DNA from 2 places in the Bacillus sp. 5RYD7K genome. Region 2 is predicted to be linked to the other one. Evidence: predicted binding sites of a transcription regulator. Region 2 holds the regulator's gene; the other holds the start of a gene.
The links. The regulator NrdR, encoded in region 2, represses ribonucleotide reductase genes. The targets are predictions, from matches to a motif close to AACACNATATATNGTGTT.

Region 1 (7,437 bases), 1.0 Mb from region 2:
CTTTCATGCCTTTTGTTTAAGGCAGTAAAATAAAATAATATCCGATCTTTACCCGGCAAGTCAAGACATTCGGCCTATATAAAAAGGCCCCTGAAAGGAGCCCTTTTTGATTAGTAGTAATACGGATAACCTCCGTACGGATAGCCGAAACCGCCGTACAGATACGGATTTAATAAGGCGCTTCCGACCAGACCCCCGACAAGCCCTCCGGCAAACGGACCGCCGAAAAATCCAAACGGACGTCCGAATCCATAGCCAAACCAAGGGCGGCCAAACCAAGGCCGGCCAAAACCAAAACCCGGCCGTCCGAATCCAAAGCCGAATCCGGGACGTCCGAACCCGAAGCCCGGCCGGCCAAAACCAAATCCTGGCCGTCCAAACTGTCTCATTTCACTATCTGCTGCGTATGCGTATTCTTCATTCATAATTAAGGTACCTCCAAGAATAAATTTTAGATGATAACAGAGTATTCAGCCCACCAATTTTTGATTGGGCGTTTATCAAAAAAATAAAGGAGTGAGCTTTTGTGGGCCTGTATCAGTCCGATTGGTCAAAAAAACCTCCGCACACACACGCTTACCGGGCTGTAACGGATGTTGTGCAGGGGCATTACCATTTGATCGAAGGCTTCTCACAGCCTGAGAACGGCAGCAATACAGATCAGCATACACATTTCTATACGGGCATCACCTCATTTGAAAACGGGCATTTCCACAGATATTACGGTATTTCCGGCCCTGCCATTCCGAGGGCTGACGGAACGCATTACCATGAGCTTTCAGAGACCACCTTTGCCGCCTACAATGAGCCGATTCAGATCCAGTACGGCGGCGTCGTTTACGATCCGCGGGAGGAAGGACGGAAAACGCACCGCCATACACTCAAAGGAAAAACGAGAGAGGTTGTCGGCAACGAGCCGATCGGGTGGTAGCGGACGTTTAGCGCTCAGGAAAAAGGGCAAAATGGATAGGTGCATGGAGCAATGAATGCTATAATTAGGGGGAGATTTATAAAAGAGAGTGATACATATTGAAAAATAAAAAACAGCCTGTCGTCATACTCGTCGGACCGACGGCAGTCGGAAAAACAAAACTGAGCATCGGACTCGCAAAAATGCTGAATGCGGAAATCATCAGCGGGGATTCCATGCAGGTATATAAAGGGATGGACATCGGAACGGCCAAAGTCACCGAAGAAGAGACAGAAGGCGTGCCGCATCACCTGATTGATATTTTGGAGCCGTCCGACACTTTTTCAACGGCCGATTATCAAAAAATGGTGAGAGAAAAAATCAGCGAGATTGCCGCCAGAGGAAAGCTGCCGATGATTGTCGGGGGGACGGGTCTGTACATTCAGTCCGTGCTGTATGACTATACGTTCACGGAAAACTCCGGCGACCCTGTATTCCGGGAGCGCATGGAGAAACTGGCTGCCGAGGAAGGGGCTGAGGCTCTTCATGCTAAACTTGCGGCGGCCGATCCGGAAGCAGCGGCAGCCATTCATCAAAACAATACGCGAAGAGTCATCCGCGCGCTCGAAATTCTGCACATATCGGGAAAAACAATGTCAGAACATCTTAAAACCCAAAAACGGGAGCTGCTTTACAATGCGGTGCTCATCGGTCTTACAATGGACAGAGAAGTGCTGTACAGCCGGATTAACGAGCGTGTTGACCTTATGATGGAAGCCGGCCTTCTTGAGGAAGTCAAGCGGCTGTATGATATGAATATTCGGGACAGCCAATCGATTCAGGCGATCGGCTATAAAGAGCTGTATGAATATCTTGATGGAAAAGTGCCGCTTCCTCAGGCCGTGGAGCAATTAAAACAAAATTCAAGACGTTATGCGAAACGCCAGCTGACCTGGTTTCGCAATAAAATGTCCGTTTCATGGACCGATATGACGCCGCCTGTTGATCTTGAACAGAAAAAAAAGGAAATTTTCGAGTGTATAGCAGGAAAACTGGAAATTTAATCGAAACAGTATTGTATTGAGAACCAAGGAGGACGAAACATGAAACCGATTAATATTCAGGATCAGTTTTTGAATCAAATCCGAAAAGACAATACGTTCGTCACGGTATTTTTACTCAACGGCTTTCAGCTTCGCGGCCAGGTAAAAGGCTTTGACAACTTTACCGTCTTACTCGAAACGGAGGGGAAGCAGCAGCTTATTTATAAACATGCCATCTCCACGTTCGCCCCGCAAAAAAACGTTCAGCTTGAGCTTGAATAAACTTTTGTCAAAGACCATGAACAATGGTCTTTTTCTATGCGCATCTGTATATTGCCGGCTGTATATCGGCAACATAAAAGGGGGCTTGGAAAACAATGTTCGAAAGTGAGAATGAACTGAGAAGAATCAGGATAACGCTCGTCTGGATCGCTGTTTTTTTGCTGTTTGGAGCATGCAGCAATCATGAAACGGTGGTGACGGATGATGACGGCGGCTCGGCGGATGCCGAACCGCAGACAGAAGGCACGGTGCAGCTGGAGCATAACCATTTCGGCGTCGTCGAAGACGGTTATTTAAAAATATATCGTTACAACGAAAAAACAAATAAAGTCGAACTGAAAAAAGAAACGACGTTAGATGAGCTTGAATAAATTTCACAAGCTTTCGAATTTACAAAGCGGGCCGCACAAGCTACACTAGGTACTGACATTGATCATGCAGAGGGTGAGACGATTGAAACACAAGGTGATAATCAACCATTGGGAAGAAACCTGTGAAGATGATTCCTGCTATGAATATGGAACCAGCATCATTGTTGACGGCAAAGAACTGCTCAGAGAGGCTTCCATCACAAGCGCTCTGAAAGCTGTGCTGAAAGAAATCGGTGCTGATGCGGAAATAGAAGAGACCGTTGAAAGCGAAAAAAAATGTGATTCTTACAAAAAATAAGAATAAAAGTCTAGACTACTAAGCAGTTTTTTTTCATGTTATGATAGACATCGGCTTACACATGACACCTTGAGTAGGATGAGAGATGATTCTCGTTCTGCTCTCTTTTTTGGGCGTTAATCGGGGCAGAACCAAGGTCCGCTCTTTCAAAAATATGAACTTTTTATAAATCGATCTCAATATGTTGTGTTTTTCTGAGAGGTTAGTATACTATATATAGTGTTAAGAGATTCATTATTTTTGATAGGTCGTGATAAGGATGGTTCAAATCATATTTGATTCAAAGACAGGGAATGTTCAGCGTTTTGTGAATAAAACAGACTTTCAGCTGATCCGCAAGGTGGATGAAATGGACCACGTGGACACTCCGTTTGTTTTGGTCACCTACACGACAAACTTCGGTCAGGTACCGGCATCAACACAATCATTTCTCGAAAAATACGCCCATCTCTTATTAGGAGTCGCTGCGAGCGGCAACAAAGTATGGGGCGATAACTTTGCAAAAAGCGCCGATACCATTTCAAGACAATATCAGGTGCCGATCTTGCACAAATTTGAACTCAGCGGCACAGCGAAAGACGTTGAATTGTTTACTCAGGAGGTAGAAAAAGTTGTCACAAAACCAAGTGCCAAAATGGATTCAGTTAAATAACGAAATTATGATCCAACAAGATGGAAAATTCCAGTTTGATAAAGATAAAGAGGCTGTACATAGCTATTTTGTTGACTATATCAACCAAAACACAGTTTACTTTCACGATTTGAAAGAGAAGCTGGATTATTTAATTGAAAACCAATACTACGAAGAAGAATTCTTAAGCCTGTATTCTTTTGAAGACATTAAAGAAGTGTTTAAGACAGCTTACGCAAAGAAGTTTCGTTTTCCTTCCTTCATGAGTGCGTTTAAATTCTATAATGACTATGCTTTGAAAACGAATGACAAAAAAAGAATCCTCGAGCGTTACGAGGACCGGATCTCAATTGTTGCGCTGTTCTTCGCAAACGGCGACACTGAGAAAGCGAAAGAATATGTGAATCTGATGATCAATCAGGAATATCAGCCGAGCACGCCGACATTCTTAAATGCGGGCCGCAAACGCCGCGGAGAGCTTGTCAGCTGTTTCCTCTTGGAAGTCAATGATTCCTTAAACGACATCTCAAGAGCGATCGACATCTCCATGCAGCTTTCTAAATTGGGCGGCGGGGTTTCTCTTAACCTGTCTAAGCTCCGTGCGAAAGGTGAAGCGATTAAAGATGTGGAAAACGCCACAAAAGGCGTCGTAGGCGTGATGAAGCTTCTTGATAATGCGTTCCGCTACGCTGACCAAATGGGGCAGAGACAAGGCTCAGGCGCGGCATACCTGAACATCTTCCACCGGGATATTAATGACTTTCTTGATACGAAAAAAATCTCGGCTGATGAAGATGTCCGCGTTAAAACCCTTTCCATCGGCGTCGTGATTCCGGACAAGTTTGTCGAGCTTGCGCGTGAGGATAAAGCCGCTTATGTCTTTTATCCTCATACGATTTATAAAGAATACGGCCAGCATATGGACGAAATGGACATGACAGCGATGTATGAGGAGCTTGTCGACAACCCGCGCGTCAAAAAAGAAAAAGTGAATGCGCGCAAATTGCTTGAAAAGCTTGCCGTTCTCCGTTCTGAGTCAGGCTATCCGTACATTATGTTCCAGGATAACGTAAACAAAGAGCACGCGAATAACCACGTATCAAAAGTAAAATTCTCGAACCTTTGCTCTGAGGTGCTTCAGGCATCACAGGTTTCGGCTTACACAGATTATGACGAGGAAGACGAAATCGGCCTGGACATTTCCTGCAACCTTGGTTCTTTAAATATTTTAAATGTCATGAAACATAAATCGATTGAGCGCACGGTGAAACTCGCGACGGATTCCCTGACTCATGTGTCCGAGACGACGGATATCCGCAACGCGCCGGCAGTCAGACGCGCAAACAAAGCGATGAAGTCGATCGGTCTAGGCGCGATGAACCTGCACGGCTACCTTGCCCAAAACGGCATTGCTTACGAAAGCCCGGAAGCAAGAGATTTCGCGAATACGTTCTTTATGATGGTGAACTTTTATTCCATCCAGCGTTCAGCTGAGCTTGCAAAAGAAAAAGGCGAAACGTTTGAGCATTATGAAGGCTCCACTTATGCAACGGGAGAATATTTCAATAAATATATTGAAAAAGAATTCTCGCCGGCATACGAAAAAATCGCTGCGCTCTTTGAAGGCATGCACATCCCGACAATCGAAGACTGGAAAGAGCTGAAGGCGTTTGTCGCTGAAAACGGCATGTACCACAGCTACAGACTGTGTATCGCGCCGACAGGCTCCATTTCCTACGTCCAATCCAGCACGGCATCCGTTATGCCGATTATGGAACGGATTGAGGAAAGAACATACGGAAACTCCAAAACGTATTACCCGATGCCGGGGTTAGCGTCTAATAACTGGTTCTTCTACAAAGAAGCTTATGATATGGACATGTTCAAAGTGGTGGATATGATCGCGACAATCCAGCAGCATATCGATCAGGGAATCAGCTTTACCCTGTTTTTGAAAGATACGATGACAACTCGTGATCTGAACCGTATTGATCTGTATGCCCACCATAGAGGCATCAAAACCATTTACTATGCAAGAACGAAAGATACCGGGCAGGACAGCTGTCTTTCTTGTGTCGTTTGATTAAAGGAGAGTTTACAGTGACAAAAATTTATGACGCAGCAAACTGGTCAAAGCATGAAGATGATTTTACCCAAATGTTTTACAACCAAAACGTAAAGCAGTTCTGGCTTCCCGAAGAGATCGCATTAAACGGCGATCTCCTCACTTGGAAGTACTTGGGTAAAAATGAGCAGGATACGTACATGAAGGTGCTCGCCGGCCTGACACTGCTTGATACAGAGCAGGGGAACACGGGCATGCCGATTGTGGCCGAGCACGTAGAAGGCCATCAGCGAAAAGCGGTTCTTAATTTCATGGCGATGATGGAAAACGCGGTGCACGCAAAATCATATTCAAATATTTTTATGACACTTGCTCCGACTGAAACGATCAACGAAGTGTTTGAATGGGTAAAGCAGAATAAGTACCTGCAGAAAAAAGCCCAAACCGTCGTCGGACTGTACCGCGCTATCAAAAAAGACGATGAGATTTCGCTGTTTAAAGCGATGGTCGCTTCCGTTTACTTAGAAAGCTTCCTTTTCTACAGCGGTTTCTATTATCCGTTATATTTCTACGGACAGGGAAAACTGATGCAAAGCGGTGAAATCATCAACCTGATTCTTCGTGATGAAGCGATCCACGGCGTCTATGTCGGACTGCTTGCCCAAGAAATATACAATAAACAAACAGAAGCGAAAAAGGCGGAACTTCGTGAATTTGCGATTGAGCTTTTAGAAGAGCTTTATCACAATGAGCTTGAGTATACCGAGGATCTGTACGATCAAGTCGGGCTGTCTCATGACGTAAAGAAATTCATCCGCTATAACGCCAATAAAGCTTTGATGAACTTAGGGTTCGATCCTTACTTTGAAGAAGAGGATATTAATCCGATCGTATTAAACGGATTAAACACCAAAACGAAATCACATGATTTCTTCTCCATGAAAGGGAACGGCTACAAAAAAGCGACGGTAGAACCGATTAAAGACGAGGATTTTTATTTCGGTCAAGATGAAGAGCAGATATAATATCTGCTCTTTTGGCTTGAATGGAGAAATATGACAGGAGGAACCGACATGGATAAAATGGATGAAATCATCTTAGCCGCGCCGCGGAGTGACGTCTTCCAAAACGAAACGCTGACATTCCAGGGAGTCAACAGCGAAGATGAGCGTATCGTGAAGATTATGGCTCAAATTGAGGAGCATTTTTCAGAAATCAGAAGAGGCGACGCGGAAGAGGACCCGCGTTTTAAACAGCCGATTCCGTATGTCGTCATCCGCCGCGATGATGAGGTGTTTGTGTATGAGCGGCTCGCGGGCGGTGGAGAATCGCGCCTCCATAATAAACTTTCCCTCGGTTTCGGCGGACACATGAATCCTATGGAGGGAGCGGCTTCATTTGCGGAGGTGCTGAAACAGAATACCGACCGGGAGTTAGCAGAAGAACTGCATATTCTTGAGAAAGACAAACAAAACATTGTCACACTCGGTTTAATCAATGATGATGAAAACAGTGTCGGAAAGGTTCATATCGGTATCCTTTCTGCGCTCCAATTAGCGTCTGGAGCACAAGTCGAAGTGAAAGAAAAAGAGCAGATCGCCGGCCGCTGGATGAAAGTGAACGAATTAAAAGAAGAAGACGTGTATCAGCGGCTTGAAACTTGGTCTCAGTTTGTCGCCGATATTCTTCAATAACAGAAAAACCCCTGTTCCTCCTAAAAAAGGGAGAACAGGGGTTTTTCATTAGTTTAACGTAATGACAGTATCAAATCCCGCTTTTTTGGCCCGCGCTGCTAAAGATTCAGCATAATCTCTGGAAGAGAATGCACCAATCTGTA
Region 2 (7,437 bases):
TTCCACCCTTTTTTCCGCGCGGCCGGTTTTTTTCGGCACCTGCGGCTCTAAACTCTGTAACGGGAGTTCCCGTCAGCTATTACTGGCGCTTATTCCGGCGTTCACAGCTGAAGTTCAAAGGCGGTAAAGACAATGATCCATAGCTGGAAAGCTTTCAGCCTGGGCTCTCCTCTCTTATAAAGCCGGTATCAATGCTTCATGTCCTTATCAATACGTGTAGCAATCATTAATCTGTTATGTATTATAAAATGTCTGTGAGAAAAATGCAACTCGGTTTTCCGTCTGATTTCGCACAGACAGCCCCGCTGCTGCCGCAAGGCCGTCTGTGCAGCTATCCTTCCGTCTTTTCCGCCGCAAACGCGCCTAACGGAAAAAGACGCACCCGCTCCTGAAACACGTTTTGGATCGTTCTGGACATCATATGCTCCGGTTTGTCCGTATACAGTTCTACCGTCTCAGGCGCGATGGAGATCAGCGGCGCAAGCAGGTGGGAATCTATATACATCGGGTGCTCCCGCACAAACCGTCTGTCTATGTATTTTTTCTGTTCCCGTTCTGACACATAGCGCAGCTCCCACAGTGTAAAAGCCCGGTCATGTACAATATGGACTTTCTTCATCCGCGGCGGATTGGATGTCACGTAATCTCTCAAAGACTGGATAAAGTTTTGATATTCCTGTTCCATCCGATATTCATCTATCGCAGCCTCGGTGTATTCCCTGAGCCGCTCATAATACCTGCCGAGCCGGAACGTCTGAAACGAACGCACGGAAAAAACACCCGCATCAAGTGAAATCGTCCGGAGCGCTTCTGAAATAAACTGTGTGCGCGGCTCTTTCTTCGGCTCAAACGGATGATCATCAAGCTCTCCTTCCATAATGCTGTGTGCAAGCTGAAGGATTTGCTGCTGTTCATCCTGATCGGTGAAGCAGTATTCGTCTTCAATAAGCGAAAGCATATGCTCGTCTTCTTTACATTCTAAAAAAAATCTGACCAGAATCGGCTCAATAAAGCGCTGAACGCAAAAAGCCGATTCAGACCTTGCGATTCCGACTTTTTTTATGCCTTCACGGACAATAAAATGTCTCCGGTCGTCCGATTGCTGAATGAGATGTAAAAAAGCGGCGGTATCGTGGTCATCTTCAAAGATCACTTCAAGCATATTTGTCCCCCCTTACGGCATCTGTTACAAGTATATGGGGGATGTTTTTAAAATAGACGTAAAGGTTAGCTTTCACCGCCGAACAAATGGCGGACCTTCTTCTTAAAGATGAGGGGAAGCGATAAAAACACGATATAAAGACAGATCACTCCGAGCACGGTCAGCATATTTCCGGACATAAAGCTCGCGCCAAGCACATTCAGGACGATCGTCCCCGGAATGATTCCCGCTGCGGTCGCCAAAAAATACGTCATCGGCCTGACTTTCGAAAGGCCCGCGGCATAGCTGATCACATCAAAATTCACAGGCAGAATGCGAAGGATAAAAATATAAAAGAAGCCATTGGTTATCATCTGCTTTTGAATGGCTTCCATTTTTCCGTGACGGCTTTTTTCTTTAAAGGCAAACAGCCCGGCCGCAAAAAAAGACGCGGCCGCAGCGCCCATTGAGCCCGCCAGCGTATACACGGTGCCGAAAAACGGTCCGAACGCCAATCCTCCGGCGACGGAAACGATTGATACGGGAAACAGCACAAAAGGCCTGACGATGGAAATTCCGATAAACACAAGCGGCGCAAAGACACCGAACGATAACACCCAAAGACGGATCTCCTTAGGCGACAGATTCAGATATTTGCGGTTTGCCCACAGCAAAAGGCCCGCTCCCGCCGCAGCCGCAGCCCATGTGACAGCCTTCTTATTCCTCATTCCCTCAAATCCTTCCCTTTGGACGCCGGCATTATGGACGGCGGCGGTTTTCCCCGTCAAGACGGACAGGCGAAGCCAAATATAAAATCCGCTCCATCAGTCTTGCCGCTTTTACCTCTTCCTTTTCTCCCCGCTGTGAATACGTAAAATGATGCTTCAGCTCGTCAGGTGAAAAATTAGACGAGAAAAACGTGGGAAGCTGCTGGCTCATTCTGTGCTGAAGCACGGTGCCGATGACCTCATCCCTGACCCAGCTTGTCATTGACTCCGCTCCGATGTCATCAAGCATCAGGACGGGCGTCGTTTTGACCATATTCAGTTTCTCCTCCAGCGACTGATCCTGGAGCGAGTTTTTCAGCTCTCTGACAAATTCGGGAACATATACGATCATTGATGAATACTCTTTTTCCGCCAGCTCATTGGCAATGGCGGCTAGAATAAATGTCTTTCCGATTCCGAATTTTCCGTACAGGTACAGCCCTTTGCCTTTGCCCGTTTCATTATAGCTCTTCAGAAAATCCGTCACATGCTGGAAGATGCCGAGTCTGCTCGGATCTGTAATGTCGATCTGCTGAAACGTCGCGCCGAGAAGATCCCGCTGGATATACATGCTCTTCATCAGGGACTTTTGTCTTTTCTGGCGGTCAAGCTTTCTCTTTTCCGGACATTCGTAATATTCAATATCAATAGAACGTCCGTTGATCACAAGCTTCGGATGATAGCCTTCAAGCAGGCTGTTCGTCTCGTTGTCTTTTGAACAGAAGGCGCACCGCTTGCTTTGCTGAACGTATTCGTACAGTTTATTTAACCCTCTGTCAATCATGCTTTGATTAATTGCATCTTTCTGTTCCTTCAAAAAAGCCTGGACGTCTTTGTCGGCCATGACTTGCTGCTGCATTCGTTCCAAGCGTTTTTGAAAGTCAGGTCTCTTCGTCACGCCTTCTAAGGATCGGCTGATCGGTTCCATTCAGTATCACCCCGCTTCTCTGTCTCAGTAGGCAGAGTATTTTTTCAGTTTTTTCATTTCTTCCATCATTTTTTTCTTCTGTTCTTCGAGATCCTCCTCGGAAAGAGCCGGCTGCTGTTCTGACTTCTTCCCGGTTTCTTCTTCTTTCATCCAATCAGGGCGCTTTTCTTCCCGGACGGTTTTTTTGCCGCGCGCCGCGCCGTTTGTTTTGCCGTCCGCCCAATCAAGATATTGCCTGTGCTCTTCTATTGCGAGCTTCATTGCTTCCCGGACCGTCTTTACTTTCTTTCTGGCCCAGTGAGCGGCGATTTTTTGAATATAGTTTTTGGACAGCTTCATATCCGTTTTCAGCATGACATAATAAATCAGCACATTGGTGACACCGGGCTCAAGCTTCTGTTCGAACATAATATCGGCGATGATCTGCAGGTCTGCTTTGGACGGCTCGGTCCCGTCCGCAATGTCCTGAAGAAGCTTTCTCGGTGATATGGTCTCAAGCTGTGCAATGAGTTCGGCATTCAATGAATCGTCCTTTTCCGTCTTGTTTTCCCGCAGACGGACAGGCTGTGTTTTATCAATCAGTTCCGGAAGCTTCCCGCCTCTTTCAATTTGGTACCAGTCGCTGGCCGCTTTCCTCAGCGCTTCGGCCGTTATCGTATCTTGTTCATTAATTGCGGTCATGACGACGTGCTGCATGGAGATAGGATCTATTCCGTATAAATATGAAAGCTTTTTAATGCTCTCCCGCACGTCCTGCGTGATTGATTTGCGCGGTATCATCGTTTCTGACAGTCCCGCCATGAAAAGCTCAAAATCAAACACTTCCTCCGTCACCGTATAGGAAGGCGCTTGTCCGACAGACGCCGTCTCATAGTCCTCGGGGAGCTTCATCGCTTCTTCCATATCCGGCGTCATTTTCCATTCGCTCGGCTGAAAAGAGGCAAAGGCATGATTAAACGGACGCGTAATTTCCCTTGCATCCGCGCCGACGGAAGGATGCGTGTAAAATTGTCTCAGCTGCTGGTATTTCGTTTTACCGACTCTGTTATAAAGAAAGACATTCAGCATGCCGTCTTCAAAAAAATCATTCGGTCTGAGCGGGGGCAGCAGCTCATAAATAAACATCCGTTCCTTTTGCTCGGACTCCCGGATATACACTTTCAGCAGCCCGATTCCTTCAAGCTTCCCCTGTTCATGATGAATCTTTTTTAAATTTGCCTGCATCATGCCCATCAGCTGTCTGTGCGTGGATTCAGCTCCCCACAAACGGTTCTGCTCAAGCTCCCCCCATAAAGTCATATACAGAGAGAATGCAAATGAACCGATCAGCGGCTGGTACAGATGTGTCAAAACCTGTCTGTCGACATCCTGAAGAAGCGAACGGCTTTTGACCGTATAAGGATCTACAGGCAATACGTCATTCCAATAGTCAGCCATGATTCTCAAACCTTCCGATATGTTTCTACTCTCATTTTACACCGTTTCCGTCATGTATCAAATGCCAATTTTGCTCATGAGAAAAGAGCCAGACATCATCTCTTAGCTCTTTAGCGCTCTTTCTTTATTAAATCTTTCAATTCATCAATAAACACATTTATATCTTTAAACTGCCGGTAGACGGAGGCAAAGCGGACATAAGACACCTCATCTATTTTCGCCAGCCGGTCCATCACCATTTCTCCGACAAGTTCGCTTTTGACTTCAGATACGCCTTGGTTTCGCAGCTCTTTTTCAATGTCAAAGCACATGTCTTCAAGTGTTTTTAAAGGAACGGGCCTTTTTTCACAGGCTTTAATTAATCCGCGCAGCATTTTTTCACGGCTGAATTCTTCCCGGACGCCTTCTTTTTTCACGACGATCAGAGGCATCTCTTCAAACTTCTCAAATGTAGTGAAGCGGTAATGGCAGGCTTCGCACTCCCGCCTTCTGCGGATTGATTTCCCTTCGTCCGCAGGCCGTGAATCAAGTACGCGGGAACCGTTATGCTGGCATGAAGGACATTTCAATTGGATCAGCTCCCATCTGTTTCATTGCTGTAATGCGGTTCGCAAGCTTCCGGTAAATGCCCGCCAACGTATCTAGGATGAGCCTATTGTGTTGGGAGAGCCGATAGACCGGCCTTATCTTTCTCTATTTTACAAAAAAATTGCTTAAAGAAAAAGCAATGCTGTTTTTTTACATTAGAAAAGGAGCATCAGCTTCAAAGCGCGTAATGGCTTTTTCAGCTTAGCTCCCTTGTGTTTGCGTTTTGAAAATTACAGTACTTTCGCTTGTGCCTGTTTAATCTGTACAGGCCCCATTCCTCTCGGTATTTCAATGTTTTCTCTTGTATCTGCATGTAATGCGTCCGCAATGTAATCAGCAGCCACATTAGGATCCAGGTCTCCACAAGTATAAACATCAATGCTTGCATATCCGTGTTCAGGAAAACTGTGAATCGTTAAATGTGACTCAGAGATAATAACGACTCCGCTTACGCCTTGCGGTGCAAATTTGTGAAATGCGACCTCGCGCACTTCAGCTCCTGATTTCAAAGCAGCATTTACAAACGTTTTTTCAATAAAATCCATGTCATTGAGCTTATCAAAATCGCATCCCCACAGCTCGGAGATGACGTGACGCCCCATTGTTTCCATAATCATGGACCCCCCTTAACAAGAATTAAAAAAGTGAATTTCCGAGAACTGACCCGGCCATTTACCACGGGGGAAAGTTAGTCCGGAGAGGTCCTAACCCTTTAAGTAATTCCGAAGCAGTCACGAGCAAGAAGTTCACGAAAGATAGTATACTGTGTTTAAGTTTATTTTGCAAGGAGTGTTTTTTTGCAAATATGCCGTTAAGGGTTTTTTCTAACAAATGTCCATGATCTTTATTCTACACAGCTGACGGGTGTTTCATTCGCGCGGCGACGTGGCGGATAAGATCAACGACCCGGCAGGAATATCCCCATTCATTGTCATACCAGGCGAGCACCTTTACTTTTCGGTCTTCCATCACCATTGTCGTCAGCCCGTCAATGATCGCGGAGTGTGAATTCGTATTATAATCCGAAGAAACGAGCGGTTCATCCGAATAATCAAGAATGCCGTACATTGACGTCTTTGCGGCTCGTTGGAAAGCGGCATTCACTTGCTCGGCCGACACATCTGTTTTCAGGTCACAGACAAGGTCCACTAAGGACACGTTGGGAACAGGAACCCGCAGAGCCAGGCCGTGAAGTTTTCCTTTCAGATGAGGCAGCACAAGCGACAGCGCTTTAGCCGCGCCTGTAGAAGTCGGAATGATGGATTCTCCGCACGCTCTCGCCCTCCGCAGATCTTTATGCGGATTGTCGATATTTTTTTGGTCATTCGTGTAAGCGTGAACGGTCGTCATCAGGCCGCTCTCAATCCCAAATTCCTGATCAAGCACTTTGACGACCGGTGCAAGACAGTTTGTCGTGCAGGATGCATTTGAAATAATCACATGTTCATCCGGATTGAACTTCTCTTCATTCACTCCCATGACAATGGTAACGTCTTCATTTTTACCCGGAGCCGTTAAAATAACCTTTTTCGCCCCTGCTTCAATATGGCTCATCGCTTTTTCTTTTGAATTAAATTTTCCCGTTGCCTCTATGACGATGTCTATTCCGCACTCTTTCCACGGAAGCTCTCTCGGGTCCCGCCGATTGAACAGCATAATATGTTTTCCGTTGACGATCAGACTGTCTTCGGCGGTCTCGACTTCTTGCTCGTATTTGCCGTGAATTGTGTCATACTTTATCAAATGAGCAAGCGTTTCCGGGGGATAGCTTGCATTAATGGCTGTTATTTGAATTTGATCATCTTCCATCGCTTTTCTGAACACCATTCTTCCGATTCTTCCAAACCCGTTGATTGCTACTTTTACCTTCATGCCCAGGTCACCCCTTTTTAATATGCCACTCTAATTTAATTTTAATTACATATAGTATAACACATTAAAAGAAATCCGCCAGTACAACTTGATAAAAATCCGCCCTTATACCGATCAATATGTTGTTCAATCGGTTTTTTTGCATATAAAATGATCTTTTTTCCATAAAAAAAGCAGGATCAGCATCTCTGGCTGCCTGCTTTTTTCTTATATTTGTTCCGGATCTTTAAATTTGTCATTTAAAATGCTGTCCTCTAATACGGATGACACCTCGCCGTACCGTTTAGAAATATGCATCGCGCCCCAGTCGCACAGCGCGTTTAAAATTCTTTCCAGGCTGTGGCCGTATTCACTCAATTCGTATTCCACTTTCGGCGGCACCTGATTGTACACGATCCGATTGATGACGCCGTCAGCTTCCAATTCCCGCAATTGCTGTGTCAGCATCTTTTGGGTAATGTCCGGCATAAGCCGCTTCAATTCGCTTGTCCGCTTTTTTCCGCGCATCAGGTGGCAGAGGATCACACACTTCCATTTTCCGCCGATCACTTCTAGCGTCGCCTCTACAGATATATTGTATTTTTTCTTCAGCAACGGTAATTCCTCCTCATCTATAGGAACTAAAAAGTGCCTATGGCACTTAAAAGTACGTTCTTTTCAATGACTCATCTATCGATCATAATGACATTTGCCGGCTGAAAAGG

Region 1: nrdI (class Ib ribonucleoside-diphosphate reductase assembly flavoprotein NrdI) is a predicted target of NrdR. The motif match lies at 3,111-3,128, and genes of this name have one in related genera.

Annotation. Positions count from the first base shown of each region.
Region 1 covers NZ_CP191200.1:3,020,342-3,027,778, reverse strand. Annotated here, with positions in the region: gene ymaG (inner spore coat protein YmaG) at 111-425, opposite strand; gene ACQE26_RS15105 (YmaF family protein) at 527-931, shown strand; gene miaA (tRNA (adenosine(37)-N6)-dimethylallyltransferase MiaA) at 1,030-1,974, shown strand; gene hfq (RNA chaperone Hfq) at 2,014-2,235, shown strand; gene ACQE26_RS15090 (YmzC family protein) at 2,331-2,606, shown strand; gene ACQE26_RS15085 (hypothetical protein) at 2,689-2,904, shown strand; gene nrdI (class Ib ribonucleoside-diphosphate reductase assembly flavoprotein NrdI) at 3,164-3,556, shown strand; gene nrdE (class 1b ribonucleoside-diphosphate reductase subunit alpha) at 3,516-5,618, shown strand; gene nrdF (class 1b ribonucleoside-diphosphate reductase subunit beta) at 5,636-6,625, shown strand; gene ACQE26_RS15065 (hypothetical protein) at 6,674-7,294, shown strand; gene ACQE26_RS15060 (N-acetylmuramoyl-L-alanine amidase) at 7,343-7,437, opposite strand, start outside.
Region 2 covers NZ_CP191200.1:2,018,167-2,025,603, reverse strand. Annotated here, with positions in the region: gene ytxC (putative sporulation protein YtxC) at 332-1,162, opposite strand; gene ACQE26_RS10185 (TVP38/TMEM64 family protein) at 1,228-1,869, opposite strand; gene dnaI (primosomal protein DnaI) at 1,901-2,836, opposite strand; gene dnaB (replicative helicase loading/DNA remodeling protein DnaB) at 2,861-4,273, opposite strand; gene nrdR (transcriptional regulator NrdR) at 4,384-4,842, opposite strand; gene speD (adenosylmethionine decarboxylase) at 5,092-5,472, opposite strand; gene ACQE26_RS10160 (glyceraldehyde-3-phosphate dehydrogenase) at 5,711-6,733, opposite strand; gene ACQE26_RS10155 (winged helix-turn-helix transcriptional regulator) at 6,941-7,327, opposite strand.